DNA from 2 places in the Corynebacterium sp. SA-MJD20WY100 genome. Region 2 is predicted to be linked to the other one. Evidence: riboswitches for the same ligand, from Rfam matches in the RefSeq annotation. Region 2 holds a riboswitch; the other holds the start of a gene.
What was found. Region 2 has a riboswitch for thiamine pyrophosphate ahead of ABJ196_RS10940 (bifunctional hydroxymethylpyrimidine kinase/phosphomethylpyrimidine kinase). Riboswitches for the same ligand answer to the same signal wherever they lie in the genome.
Positions count from the first base shown of each region.

Region 1: it holds a riboswitch for thiamine pyrophosphate, as region 2 does, so the genes downstream of both, thiC (phosphomethylpyrimidine synthase ThiC) here and ABJ196_RS10940 (bifunctional hydroxymethylpyrimidine kinase/phosphomethylpyrimidine kinase) in region 2, are expected to answer to the same signal.

Region 1 is NZ_JBCJKS010000017.1:13,726-20,993, reverse strand. Features, by position in the region: gene thiC (phosphomethylpyrimidine synthase ThiC) at 1-946, opposite strand, end outside; TPP riboswitch at 943-1,058, opposite strand; gene rplS (50S ribosomal protein L19) at 1,230-1,574, shown strand; gene ABJ196_RS09655 (cutinase family protein) at 1,669-2,670, shown strand; gene ABJ196_RS09650 (hypothetical protein) at 2,597-3,175, shown strand; gene ABJ196_RS09645 (DUF559 domain-containing protein) at 3,280-4,215, opposite strand; gene lepB (signal peptidase I) at 4,502-5,254, shown strand; gene lepB (signal peptidase I) at 5,337-5,993, shown strand; gene ABJ196_RS09630 (ribonuclease HII) at 5,980-6,654, shown strand; gene ABJ196_RS09625 (DUF2469 domain-containing protein) at 6,693-6,998, shown strand; gene ABJ196_RS09620 (YraN family protein) at 7,206-7,268, shown strand, end outside.
Region 2 is NZ_JBCJKS010000022.1:35,098-42,365, forward strand. Features, by position in the region: gene ABJ196_RS10920 (FAD-binding and (Fe-S)-binding domain-containing protein) at 1-1,279, shown strand, start outside; gene ABJ196_RS10925 (MFS transporter) at 1,575-2,948, shown strand; gene ABJ196_RS10930 (class I SAM-dependent methyltransferase) at 3,022-4,305, opposite strand; gene ABJ196_RS10935 (NAD(P)/FAD-dependent oxidoreductase) at 4,507-5,847, shown strand; TPP riboswitch at 5,948-6,050, shown strand; gene ABJ196_RS10940 (bifunctional hydroxymethylpyrimidine kinase/phosphomethylpyrimidine kinase) at 6,038-7,268, shown strand, end outside.

The sequences.
Region 1 (7,268 bases), on a different contig from region 2:
AGTTCTCATAAAGGAAGGATTCCTTGTGGTGGGCGAGGCACCAGCCGGCCATGATGGAACCGCCGCGGCTGACGATGCCGGTGACGCGCTCGGTGGTGAGCGGAATGTAGGGAAGCAACACGCCGGCGTGGATGGTCATGTAGTCCACGCCTTGCTCGCATTGCTCGATGACGGTGTCACGGAAGATCTCCCAGGTGAGGTCCTCCGCGATGCCGTTTACCTTTTCCAGTGCCTGGTAGATGGGCACCGTGCCGATGGGGACGGGGGAGTTGCGCAGGATCCACTCGCGGGTCGTGTGGATATCGTCGCCCGTGGAGAGATCCATGACGGTGTCCGCGCCCCAGCGGGTGGCCCAGCGCAGCTTCGACACTTCTTCCTCGATGGAGCTTGTGACCGCCGAGTTGCCGATGTTGGCGTTGATCTTGGTGAGGAACTTCCGGCCGATGATCATGGGCTCGGACTCGGGGTGGTTGATGTTGTTGGGGATGATGGCGCGCCCGCGGGCGACCTCGGAGCGGACGAACTCTGGATCGCAGTGCTCGCGCAGGGCGACGAATTCCATTTCCTTGGTGATAATGCCCTGGCGGGCGTAGTGCATTTGGGTGACGCGCTGGGTTCCCCGCTTTGGAGCGCGGCGTTCGCCCTTCCATTCCTGGGACGCGGCACCACGCTTCTGGGCAGACTTGCCGTCGTCAGCGAGATCGCGTGCGCGGCCCTCGTATTCTTCGGTGTCGTTACGCTCTTCGATCCACGCTTTCCGCAGGGGCGGAAGCCCTTGCGTGGGATCGCACTCCGGGCCGCGGGTGCGGTAGATGCGGAAAGGCTCGTTGGGGCCGGTGGGGGAGTCGTCGAGTCGGATTTCGGTTTCCGGGACCTCGAGACCCTTCTCACGGATCGGCGAGTAGGAGTGCTTGGGGTGGATTTCTTGCTCATGGGTAGCCGACATGGGCCTGACCTCTCTTCCTTCGCTGGTGCTAACCAGACAGGTTCGAACGGTGCGGCCGCGGTTCCAGCGGCCATCTCAGCCCGCTTCCATGCGGGCTCCCGTGGGGATAAGTGCAAGTCCTAGACTAAACACAAGGCCTCGGGTTTGTCAGCGATTTGAGAGATTTTGTTTGGGTGCAGGGGTTATGGAACAATAGATGGCTGTTCTATGTAACAGGCACGAACCGGTCAGCTTCCGTGCGGAAGCGCTTGGGTCCTCTGTCTCAAATTGAAAAGGAAAATCAATGACCAACAAGATTGATCTGCTGGACAAGGCCTCGCTGCGCGAGGATATCCCGAACTTCCGCCCGGGCGATACCCTTGACGTCAACGTCAAGGTCATCGAGGGCACCACCGAGCGTACCCAGCTGTTCAAGGGTGTCTGCATCCGCCGCCAGGGCGCTGGCATCCGCGAGACCTTCACCGTCCGTAAGGTCTCCTTCGGTATCGGCGTCGAGCGTACCTTCCCGGTGCACTCCCCGAACATCGCCTCCATCGAGGTCGTTCGCCGTGGCCGTGTCCGCCGTGCGAAGCTGTACTACCTGCGCGACCTGCGTGGCAAGAAGGCTCGCATCAAGGAGCGCCGCTAGTTCTAGCGCGCTGTTACCGCCTCGTCTCCTGTACTGGAGCGGGGCGGTTTCGCCGTTTTATGTGGGGCTCCGCGGCACGGCTTAGAATTCCCTCGTGACTGCCTCTGCTCTCCGCTCTGTGCTTGCCTGCCTTCGGGTCGCTGCGATTGCCGTGCTTTCGGTGCATGCGACCCCGCGCGCGGTCGCACGCCAGTGCACGGCCATTCACGTTCTGCAGGCGGCCGGCACGGGATTTAGCGCGCGGTATTACACCGCGGAGCCGGTGGGGCTCGACTTCAGCGGGTGGAATCCCGTGGATACGCTCCAGATTCGTCTCGGCGCAGATGATGTGAGCGGTACGAATATCCAATATCCGGCCTCCCTCGGCCGATTCAGCGCTTTCCAACCCAACGCGCTGGGTTCGGAAGCCGCGACCTATGGTGAATCCGTGCGTGCAGGCGTCGAGGACGCGCGCCGCGAGCTCGAGTACGTCGAGCGTGCGTGCCCTTCCACGCGCTACATGGTGATTGGCTACTCCCAGGGTGCCTCGGTCGCCGGTGATATCGCCGCAGAGATTTCCGCCGGCCGCGTGAAGGACGTGACGCCTGACGATGTCGCCGCGGTCATCCTTGTTGCCGACCCCGGCCGCGCACGGCTCGGCGCCCCACCGGCACGACCCGCAAAGCTCTACGGTCCGGTGCCCGCGGGCACACGCGCGGCGAATGGCGAGATCATCCTCGACGGCGGGACGGGCGTGAGCGCTGGTCGCGAGGGCATGACCGGCCAGCGCCCCGGAAACTTCGCAGGCATGGAGGGCAAGGTTGTCTCCCTGTGCAATAACACGGACATGGCATGCGCGACTCCCTCGGACACCATCGTGCGCGATATCGCAGACTACGCCAATCGCGTCGAATGGGAAGGCCCCTCGGATACGTTAACGCCCCGCGTGGTGGAAGCGCTTCCTCGCCGGGATGTCAGAGGGCAAAGAAGTGGGCGCGGCCCTAGACGAGTCGGGTGCGTCCATCCTCCAGGTGCCCGCACTCGTGGCGACCGTGGCGGAGCTGTCCCAGTACTACCTGATTCTCGAGTCGCATACGCACCCGGGACTGTCTATTGAGCAGCTCGTGGGCATCGGGCTCATCGCGGCGTTGCCCAACCTTGCGTATGAGGGCGCGATGTCGGACTACCTCATCCCGGTGCTTGAGGGCGCGTCCGAGCCGCTGAACTCGATAAGTCCTGAGGCGGGCGCCTGGTTCGACGTAGCAGTCGAGGGCTTCAAGGCCGTCGATGCCGCCGAGTCCGTCTACTGGCAGGCCTATCACCTGGGACTCGTGCCGAAGCTGGACACGCCCACGCAGCTGCGCCAGCGCGCGGCCAAGCAGGTCACGACGCAGCTCGTCGCGCAGCTTCAACACGCCGCGGGTCTCGACGCGGCGATGGCGGATCCAGCCAACCAAGGAACCATCAACTCGCTGCGCGTCGCTGGCGACTTCGGCTATACGCACGTGTCCTACTTCGAGCAGGGCTTCTACGTTGACGGCAAGCTTGGCCGCGACTGGGCGGACGAGTGGCTGCTCGAGGTCGCGCGGGGAGTGCTGCGGGAGCGCTCAGCGTCGCGCTGACTCGATGCGTGTTACCCAAAAGGTGTGAGGCAGAAGGTTTATTTCCCCCTCTGGAGGGGCGAAATACACCTTGTGGCGTACACCCTTTGCTACAGCAGCAGAGACTAGGCCACCGAGCGGGGACCGGACGCCTGTTCGTTCAGCGCCTGCTCGAGAATGCGGATGCACTCATCCGGCTTGCGTAGCAACTGCATGGGATCGAAGCGGATGACACGGTAGCCCTTGTTCGTCAGATCGCGTTCACGCTTGCGTTCCTGGACGAGCGCCGCCTGTGCATTCTGCTGATACTTGATGTCCCCGTCAATTTCGACGATGAGGAAAGAATTCACGATGAAATCGACGCGATACGGCTCGACCCTACCCTGGACCGTGAGCCGCTTGGCACTGGGAAACGCCCCATCGAGGTACATGGCGCGGAAATACGATTCATAGGCAGACTCAGACTTGGGGTCGACCTCCGCGTACGCGCGGCGGGCGTGGGCGATGCCTTTGCATCGGCGGGCGCGTTCGATGGCGGCGCGCAGCTCAGCTTTGCGACCACCGGTGCGAAGGAAGCTGTCCATGGCGGCGAGTCCTGCGCGGAATCCTTCGAAGCGTGCGATGTCGACGCAGGTCCGTGCGCGCGTGGTGACACGGACCCCGTGAAGGATGTCGATTTCGTCGGGAAGGATAGGGCTCTTGTGGTACTTCGAGAACTTCGGCCAGGCTCGTTTGGAACGACTGTGGCCGCCGGGTACTGCTATATGGACATGGTCGTAGGCGACCGAAAGCGTCCACAGCCCGTGGAGTAAGCCGGCGGAGCGGGCGATGAGCACTCCCTTGTAGAGCTCGCGGCCGATGGCGACGCAGCGCAGCGTCCACTGGAGATGTCGGGGGAGTGGCTCCCAGTCGCTCACCCGGACGGCGTGCTTGCTGCCTAAGCGGATGAGACGCCGCGCGGCGAGGTCGTCGGCGATGTCGGGATGGGCGCGTGGCGCGTGGTCAAGGTTGATAAGGAGGTCGAGGACGGGTGAGACGTGGTTCTGAGATAGAGAGTTCATGGCTCGATAAGTAATGACGTGGTAGGGCGAATTCAAGGGATTGCCAAATAGAGTGTGCAGCCTGTGGGGGTGCCGGGGGTAGCAGCACAGAGGCCAAGAATCCAAAGGGTGTGAGCCAGAAGGTTTATTTAGCCGTCGGGAGGGGGAAATACACCTTCTGGCTTACACCTTGTGCGTAGCCGACGGACAGACTCGGGCGTCCGAGGAATCTGCAGTACGCGGCGAGTCGTGTTGTAGGCTGTAGCCCGTGACTAATAATGCTGTACCCGCATCCGGCGACGCGCACGTGCAGGGTGTGCCGGATGAGACCTGTTCGAAGAACGAAAAGAAGCAGAAGAAGCAGCTGCCGTGGCTGGTAGAGACTCTGCTCATCGTCGTCGCGGTGCTCGCGGTGGTGGGTTTGGTGCAAAACACTATCGGCCGCCAGTATGTCATTCCGTCCGCGTCCATGGAACCGACGCTGCATGGCTGCCAGGGATGCACGGGCGACCGCATCTTCGTCGAGAAGGTCAGCTACTACGGGGATAAGCATCCGGAGCCGGGCGATGTTGTGGTCTTCAAGGGCACGGACTCGTGGAATGGCGCGTATACCTCGCCGCGCTCGGATAACCCGACCATCCACAAGATTCAGGACGCACTGTCCTACGTCTCGCTGACGCCACCGGATGAGAACACGCTGGTCAAGCGCGTCATTGCGACGGGTGGCCAGACGGTCTCGTGCCAGGCGGGCGACCCGGCCGTTATGGTCGACGGCAAGCCTATCGATCAGTCCTATATCCAGAACCCGCCCACGTACCCCGTCGATGAGTCGAACGGCTCGGAGGAGTGCGGTGGCCCGTACTTCGGTCCGATCACCGTGCCGGAGGGCAACTATTGGGTGATGGGCGATAACCGCACGAACTCGCTTGATTCGCGTTACCACATGCAAGACGAATACCAGGGCACGATCCCGGAGGAGAATATTCGCGGCAAGGTCGCCTTCATCTTCTTCCCGTTCACGCGCATTGGCGGCGTTGATGCCATCGACATCCAGGGCTGATACCCACCGCCTGCCACGCGAACCTCAGCGCATTACGCTGGGGCAATCCGTGCGGGATGACGCCTCATGGCTGCTGAAAACCATGCTCGCCGCCTTCGTACTGTTGGCGGTGGGCTCGGCGCTCATCGGACGCATCTACGTTATCCCGTCGGGGTCCATGGAGCCGACACTCCACGGGTGCCAGGGCTGCAACGGGGACCGCATCGCGGTGGAAAAAGTGAGCTACTACTTCGCAGATCCCAAGCCCGGGGATGTCGTCGTCTTCGAAGGTGAGCCCTCGTGGAACACGACGTATGAGCTTAAGCGCTCGCATAACGTGTTTATTCGTGGCCTGCAGAACCTCTTCGCCGCGGCGGGCCTTATTCAGGGCGACGCGAATATCCTCGTCAAGCGCGTCATCGCGACCGAAGGCCAGACGGTCTCGTGCCAGGCGGGGGACCCCGGCATCATGGTTGATGGCCAGGCGCGCACGGAGCCGTACGTGCTTCAGCCCCCGCAGAATCCCATTTCGCCGGAGACGGGCTCGCTGGCCTGCGGCGGCGATTACTTCGGACCGGTCACAGTACCCGAGGACCACATCTGGGTCATGGGGGATAATCGCACGAACTCCGCAGATTCCCGCGCGCACTTGGGCGACGCGGAGCAAGGCACCATTCCGGTGGACAACGTGCGCGGCAAGGTTCGCGCCATCGTCATGCCGTTGAGCCGCATTGGCACCGTTGAGCATGCGCACGCTTAAGCAGCAGCGTACCTACGAGGTCGCGCTCGCCAAAGCCGGCTTGGGGCCCGTCGCAGGAGTAGACGAAGCCGGCCGTGGCGCGTGCTGCGGTCCTCTCACCATCGCCGCGTGTGTGCTGCCCCAGCGGATTATCCCGGAGCTGGCGACGCTCACGGACTCGAAGAAGCTCACGCCCGCCGCACGCGAGAAGCTCTTTCCTATCATCAAGGCGAAGGCGCTTGCGTGGTCGGTCGTCCACATCGAGGCCTCAGATATCGACTACTGGGGCATTCAGCATGCCAACGTCTCCGGCATGCGCCGCGCCGTCGCGCGCCTCGATGTGCGCCCGCGTTATGTGCTTACCGATGCCCTCAAGGTCCCCGGTCTGCCCGTGCCCCAGCTCCCGATGGTAGGCGGTGACGCCGCTGCGCGATGTATCGCCGCGGCGAGCGTGCTGGCCAAGGTGAGCCGTGACCACATTATGGTGGACCTCGACGAGCGTTACCCAGGCTATGGGCTTGCGGGGCATAAGGGATACGGGACCAAGGCGCACGAGGGGGCCATCGGAAAGCTGGGCGCCACGCCGGAGCACCGCATGAGCTATGCGAACGTGGCCCGGGCGCAGGCGGAATTTCTCGCGCGTGGCAACGCGGCGCGGGAGCAACGGGGCGCTAGAGTTTAAAGCCTGTAAGAACGAGGCAATTTTCTCAAGGAGCAACGATGAGCGCTGAGGAACTGGACAACTACGAGGCCGAAGTCGAGCTGTCCCTCTACCGCGAATACCGCGACGTGGTGAGCCAATTTTCCTATGTCGTGGAGACCGAGCGCCGCTTCTACCTTGCCAACGCCGTCGAGCTCATCCCGCACACCTCCGGACCGGACGTCTACTACGAGGTCCGCATGTCTGATGCCTGGGTGTGGGACATGTACCGCTCCGCGCGTTTCGTCCGTTACGTCCGCGTCATTACGTACAAGGACGTCAATATCGAGGAGCTCGATAAACCGGACTTCATTATGCCGGATTAGGCGCGTTCGTGCCGGTGCCGTTCACACCGGCATGAGACGTGTCAATGTGTTGAACAATCTCTCTGTGGATAACTCATATCGTGAACTACGTTATCCACAGAATCGGGGCCGCCCGCGAGGCGGCCCCTTGTCGTTGTGGGGCATCTGCCGCTTGGCTAGGTACGAGGCCGTAGTACTGCGGTCCGTAACTAACTAGGAGACAGACACATGCAAACGAAAACTCAGGCTCGTACGCACCTGGCCCGGCGCGGGGAAAGCTGGGCTGCCCGC
Region 2 (7,268 bases):
GAAGGTGCACCTCAAGAACTTCAAGTCCTTCCCCAAGGTCGAAGACACCATCAATCCGTGCGTGGAGTGCGGCTTCTGTGAACCGGTGTGCCCGTCGCGACACGCAACCGTGACCCCGCGCCAGCGCATTGTGCTGCGCCGCGAGATGGCCCGCCAGCCGGAGGGTTCCGAGGTCCTGGCCAAGCTGCAGGAGGAGTACCAGTACGACGCCGTGGACATGTGCGCCGCGGACGGCACGTGCTCCATTCCGTGCCCGATCAGCATCGACACTGGTGCCGTCATGAAGCAGCTGCGCCGCCAGCAGGCTACGCCGAAGTCGGAAAAAGTCGCTCTCACCACTGCCCAGAAGTGGGACGTCGTGGAGAAGCTTGCCCGCGCCGGCATCATTTCTGCGAATAAGATTCCGCATCAGCCGCTCGAGCTCGGTGCGAACCTCGCGCGCAACGTCGTGAGCCCGGACCTACTGCCCACGGTGCCGGGTCCGCTACCCAAGGGCGCCTCGCGCCTGCCAGAGACCCCGCGTGAGGGCGCGGGCGCCGTGTACTTCCCCGCCTGCATCAACCGCATTTTTGGCCGCCCGGCGGGTGCGGCGCCGGATTCCGTCGACTTGCCGCGCGCCATCGTGGAGCTCGGCCGCCGCGCCGGCCAGCCGGTATGGATTCCGAACGACGTGACGGGCGATTGCTGTGGCACGCCATGGTCCTCCAAGGGTTACACGGAGGGCTTCACGTACCAGGCGCAGAAGATCGTGCGCGACCTGTGGCACTGGTCGGAGCACGGCAAGCTCCCCATTATCGTGGACGCAGCCAGCTGCACGCATGGCCTGCTCGACAACGTGCCGGATGCCCTCGAGCCCGCCGACCGCGAGCTGTGGGAAGACCTGCGCATTATGGACGTCGTGGAATGGCTGCGCGACGAGGTCATTGAGCACCTGCCCATCGTCCACTCCATGGGCAAAATCGCCGTCCACCCGACATGCTCGACGCACCACATGGGTATCAGTGACTCGCTGCTGGCCCTGGCCAACGCGTGCGGCGAGGCCAAGGTGCCGGAGGGGGCGATGTGCTGTGGCACCGCCGGCGACCGCGGGCTGCTCCACCCAGAGCTTGTCGAGTCTGCGACCCGCGAGGAGCGCGCCTCCCTCGACGCGGAGCACTTCGACGCGTTTGTCTCGGACAACCGCACGTGCGAGATGGGCTTGGAGATGATGACCGGCCGCACGTACGACTCCATTGCCGTGCTGCTCGAGCGCGCATCCCGCCCAGTGGTCACGCCGTAGCCTTCCCGCATAGCCCACCGCGTCTCAACGCGCACGTTTCATTCTGTGGAACGATGCGACACGCCGTGGAACCGCTGCCCGCCTTCGTTGTAACGAGGGCGGGCAGTTGTCATTTTTCGGGTTGACCTCGGAGTCTTGGAGCGCAGACGAAACGCGCGGGAGAAAGCGATGGGCTAGTTTAAAGAATTTCACACAATGAGCTTGCAATTTCATTACGTGAGATATTAAGCTTGAGCGCATTCACCGATTGGGTGATAGAAACTTCATTTCTCTTAATGCACAAGGAGGGCTTGCCGTGACCACAACCGCAACTGCCACAGCACCCGCCGCCACTACCACGACGGCACAGTTGACTAAGCACGATCGTCGACGCATCGCTTTCGCGTCGACCATCGGCACCACCATCGAGTTCTACGATTTTTATATTTATGCCACGGCTGCCGTCGCCGTGTTCCCCTTCCTCTTCTTCCCGAAGACCGAAGACCCCACGGTTGCACTGCTCCAGTCCTTCGCCACCTTTGGCCTCGCGTTCGTTGCCCGCCCGCTGGGCTCGGTCGTCTTCGGCCACTTCGGTGACCGCATCGGCCGCAAGGCCACCCTGGTGGGCGCGCTGCTCACCATGGGTATCGCCACCTTCATCATCGGCATCCTGCCCACCTATGCCACCGCGGGCATCCTCGCACCCGCGCTGCTGGCGCTCATGCGCTTCTGCCAGGGCCTGGGCCTGGGCGGCGAGTGGTCCGGCGCGGCCCTGCTGGCCTCCGAGACTGCCGAAGACGGCAAGCGTGCGTCGGCCGCCATGTGGCCGCAGTTCGGCGCCCCGTTCGGCTTCTTTCTCGCTAATGGTTTCTTCCTCGCCTTGGTCGCCACCATGGACTACCACCGTGGCGACACGACGGGCACGTTCATGGAGTGGGGCTGGCGCCTGCCGTTCCTGGGCTCCGCGGTGATGGTCCTCATCGGTCTCTACGTCCGCCTGAAACTGGAAGAAACTCCGGTCTTCCAGCAGGCTGTGGACTCCGGCAAGAAGGCCAAGTCCCCCATCCTTGAGGTCTTCAAGACTGCATGGCTGCCCACCCTGATCGGCACCTTCGTCATGGTGTCCTGCTACACGCTGTTCTACCTGGTCACCACCTGGATCCTGTCCTACGGCATCGGCGATAGCTCCAAGGGTTTGGGTCTGAACATCCCGTACATCCAGTTCCTGGAAATCCAGCTGGTCTCCATCTTCGCCTTCATGGCCGGCATCCCCGTCGCCTCGCTGCTGGCTGATAAGTACGGCCGCAAACCGGTCCTCACGGTGACCTCCGCCATCATGATAGCCTTCGGCTTCACGTTCCCGTTCTTCCTGGACATCGAAACAGCGACCACCGGTTCCGTCCTAGCCTTCCTCACGCTCGGCATGTTCATTATGGGCCTCATCTTCGGCCCAATGTCTGCGGTCCTGCCCGAGCTGTTCCCGACCAACGTGCGCTACACCGGTTCTGGTATCGCGTACAACGTCTCCTCTATCCTGGGCGCTGCGGTTGCGCCATTCATCGCCACTTGGCTGGTAAAGACGCAGGGAGTCGCCGCCGTCGGCTACTACCTCATCATCGTCTCCGCCATCTCCCTGGTCGCCATCATCGCGATGCGCGAGATGAGCAAGGTCGACCTCACCGAGGTCTAAACCCCCACACAGACCAATTCCCCCGCTCTCGAACAGGAGCGCGGGGGATTTCTCGTGTGCGAGCTCGGCTGGACTAACGGCGGCCGCCGCGATTGCGGTGGACGAGCGTGAACTGGACGGAGTCCGCCATGCCGAGCGCGAAGAGCGCCTCGCGCAGCGCGAATTGATAGGTCCACAGGCGGCGGTAGACCGGGTCGAAGCCGGCGGCGGCGGCCTCGCGGAGGTGGCCCACGAAGAAGGAACGCTCGTGCTCGAGCGACTCTCGGTAGTGCGGTCCGGTGTGGGTCTGGGCCACAATGCGCAGGCCGGTGCTACGCTCGACCAGCTTGTTGACCTCGGCGACGGTGAGCAGTCCAAGACCGGGCCACACGTAGGCCTTGAGCGCCTCCAGCGCGTCGCGGCCGGGGCCGGTCATCTGCTCGGTGGCGACGGTCGTTTGGATCACGGCGCGGCCGCTGGCATCGAGCAGCCGGTCGATAGCCTGCACGTAGCGTCCACGCTCCCGACTGCCCAGGGATTCCAGGGCCTCGATGGAAATGATCGCGTCATACCGGCCGCGCCATTCCTGCGGGCTCGGCACGAGGTGCTCGATATCCTGGCAAGCCACGTTGTCAGAGACGCCAGCGAGCACGAGATGCTCGCGAACCGCCTCGGCGCGCGCGGGGTCAGCCGTAAGAATATCGACGACGGCGCGGCGCTCGGCCGCCTGAACGGCGGCCTGAAGACCCGTCGCCGGGAAAACCAGGACGTGGGAGCCGGCGCCGACACGGGTGGCATCGGCAAGCCAGGCTGCGGAGCGCTCTTGGGCAGAGCGCAAATCCTCGCGGTCGACGGCGGTGGGCTCCGACAGATGGGTGACGTCGACGAAGTGCTCCTTGGCGCCGGAGCGCTCATAGGCCGGCACAGACTCGCGGACCGTCGTGGGCACGCCCGTGGAAAAGATGCCGCCCTGGTGGCTCACGCGATCCCCGGCGTAGAGCTTGACTAGCTCTGTGGGCAGCTCCCCGCCCGTCGCGGGCGATTCGGGCACTGCGGGGGTCTTGGGTGCGTACCCAGCACCGAGCAGGCGCTTGAGGACACACACGAGATGCGCGGAGTCCGGCGTCGTCCACTCGCCGGCGAGGTAGGACTCCGCGAAGCCTACCCAACCGCCGTGCGCGAGGCGGTCGAAGAGCGCGTCGTGCGCGACCCGCAGGTCAGCGTCAGCGCCTTCGAGCACCAGTCCCGCCGCGTCGCAGGCCTGCGCAAACTGAGCCTCCGCGCGCCGGGCACGCCACGCGCCAAAGCGCGCAACGGGCACCTCCGCCACGCCTGGCCACAGCTGCGCATCAATGGCGTCAAGATGGGAATGGCTCACGGTGCCCCTTACTCATTAGAACCGGCGAACGACAGACAATACCCGCCAGTTTAGGCGGCGCAGCACGCCGCAGCGCCCAGGCGGGGCCGCGCGCCCGGAGTATTTTGTGACCTAAACTATGCCGACCAAGGAGCAACCTATTACACTAGACGGGTAGCTAAAACACGGCTTTAAATTTTTCAAGAGAGGTTTTACTCACACATGGCTGAGAACGCTTTCCGTCCCAACGGCGGCCGCCACCACGTCGTCGTTATTGGTGCAGGCTTCGGTGGCTTAAACGCCGTCAAGTCCTTGAAGAACGCTGACGTTGACGTCACGCTCATCGACAAGAAGAACCACCACCTGTTCCAGCCGATGCTCTACCAGGTAGCCACCGGCCTCGTCTCCTCCGGCGAGATCGCTCCGTCCACCCGCCAGATTCTGCGCGACCAGGACAACGCCCACTTCGTCAACGGCAACGTGACGAACATCGACATCAAAGCCCAGACCGTCACCGCGGCCCTGGACGACACCGAGCGCACCTTCGAGTACGACTCCCTCATCGTCGCCGCTGGCGCTGGCCAGTCCTACTTCGGCAACGACCACTTCGCCGAGTTCGCGCCGGGCATGAAGACCCTGGATGACGCACTCGAGCTGCGTGCCAACATCATTGCCGCCTTCGAGAAGGCAGAGCTTACCGATGACCCGGCAGAGCGCGAGAAGCTCCTCACCTTCGTCATCGTCGGTGCCGGCCCGACCGGCGTCGAGCTCACCGGCCAGATCGCCGAGATGGCCAAGCGCTCCTTCAACGGCCAGTTCTCCAACTTCTCGCCGTCGTCTGCGAAGATTTACCTCCTCGACGGTGCACCGCAGGTCCTGCCGCCGTTCGGCAAGCGCCTGGGCCGCAAGGCACAGCGCACCCTGGAGAAGATGGGCGTCGACGTACGCCTCAACGCCATGGTCACCAACGTGGACGAGAAGTCCGTGACCTACAAGGACATGAAGACCGAGCAGGAGACCACCATCGAGGCTGGCGTCAAGATCTGGTCCGCCGGCGTTGCCGCTTCCCCGCTGGGCAAGATGGTTGCCGAACAAGCTGGCGTCGAGACCGACCGCGCAGGCCGCGTCCCGGTTAACGAGGACCTCACCCTGGGCGAGTACTCCAACGTCTACGTCATCGGCGACATGATGGGTCTTAACCGTCTGCCGGGCCTGGCACAGGTCGCCATGCAGGGTGGCGCACACGCTGCCAAGCTCATCGAGGCCAAGCTGGATGAGGAGTCCACTGCCAACGAAAAGGAGGCCTTCGACTACTTCGATAAGGGCTCCATGGCCGTCATCTCCCGCTTCAACGCTGTGGTGAAGATGGGCAAGACCGAAATGACCGGCTTCCCGGCATGGATCGCCTGGCTGGCTCTCCACGTCGCATACCTCGTCGGCTTCCGTTCCCGCGCCATCGTGGCCCTGAACTGGCTCATCAACGCCGTCTCCCCGGTCCGCGGCAACCTCGCAATCACGGACCAGCAGCGTTTGGCCCGCAACAAGATGGGCAAGGACGCGTAAGTCTTCTCTTCCCCATCATTCCCCCGTCTCGCTGTATCGCGAACGGGGGATTTTTATGCCCAAAACCGCGCGCACACCCACCGTGCTTTGTTAGTGTCGAGAGCGCAACATGGGGTGCCAAGGCTCGAAGCCGCGGCTGAGAAAACACCCATTGAACCTGCACTGAGTTAGAGCTAGCGAAGGGATCGTTGTGAACGACGCCGTTATTGGCGCGCCTGCTTCGGCGCGCATTCCTGCAGTACCCCGCGTACTCTCCATCGCCGGAACGGACCCCACGGGCGGGGCCGGCATCCAGGCAGACCTGAAATCCATCGCCGCAGCAGGCGGCTACGGCATGTCCGCCGTGACCGCTCTCGTCGCGCAGAATACCCAGGGCGTGCGCGAGGTCCACACCCCGCCGGTCGAGTTCCTCCGCGCGCAGCTTACCGCCGTGGCCTCAGACGTCACCATTGACGCGGTGAAGATTGGCATGTTGGGCAGCGCCGCCATCGTGGCGGAGGTCTCACGCTTTCTCGACCAACTATCGGACGTGCCCGTGGTCCTCGACCCCGTCATGGTGGCCACAAGCGGCTTCCGTCTTCTCGACCGCGACGCGGAGGCCGCCGTGCGCGAGCTGTGCGCACGTGCCACCGTGGTCACGCCCAACCTCAAGGAGCTCGCCGTGCTCACCCACACGGCCGAGGCCACCACGCTCGAGGAGGCCATCGCCCACGCCACCGCATGGTCCGCCAGCACTCGCACCACCGTCATCGTCAAGGGCGGGCACCTGCGCGGCGACCTCGCCGATAATGCCCTCGTCACCCCGGATGGCGCCGTCCGTCGTGTCTCCTGCCCGCGCGTGGACACCCCGCACACCCACGGCACGGGGTGTTCTCTCTCCTCAGCGTTGGCCACCCGGCTCGGCGCGGGCGACTCGCTTTCCGATGCCCTCTCCTGGTCCACCCGCTGGCTCCACGAGGCCATCTCCCACGCGGCCGCCCTTGAGGTCGGCCAGGGTCACGGCCCCGTCGACCATGGGCACCGCGCCCGCCGCCTCGCGGCGGCGGCTTCCACCGTGCCGGCGCGCTTCTACAGCGATGTCACGAGTACCGCGGCCGCCCCCGCGCCCCACGTTCCCGCTGCAGGCCCGGAGACGGCCCGCCTCTGGGAGCTCACCGGCGACGCCTGGCAGTCCATCACGCAGCTGCCCTTCATCCAGGCGCTCGGTACCGGCACGCTGCGCGAAGAGGACTTCGCCTTTTACCTGGCGCAGGACGCGCAGTACCTCAACCGGTATTCGAAGGCGCTGGCGCGCTTAGCCGGCCTCGCACCGGACGCCGACGCGCAGCTGCATTGGGCCTCGGGTGCCGCCGAGTGCCTCGCCGTCGAGATGTCCCTTCACAAGGATTGGATTGCGCACCACACCACGACGGTCTCTTCTG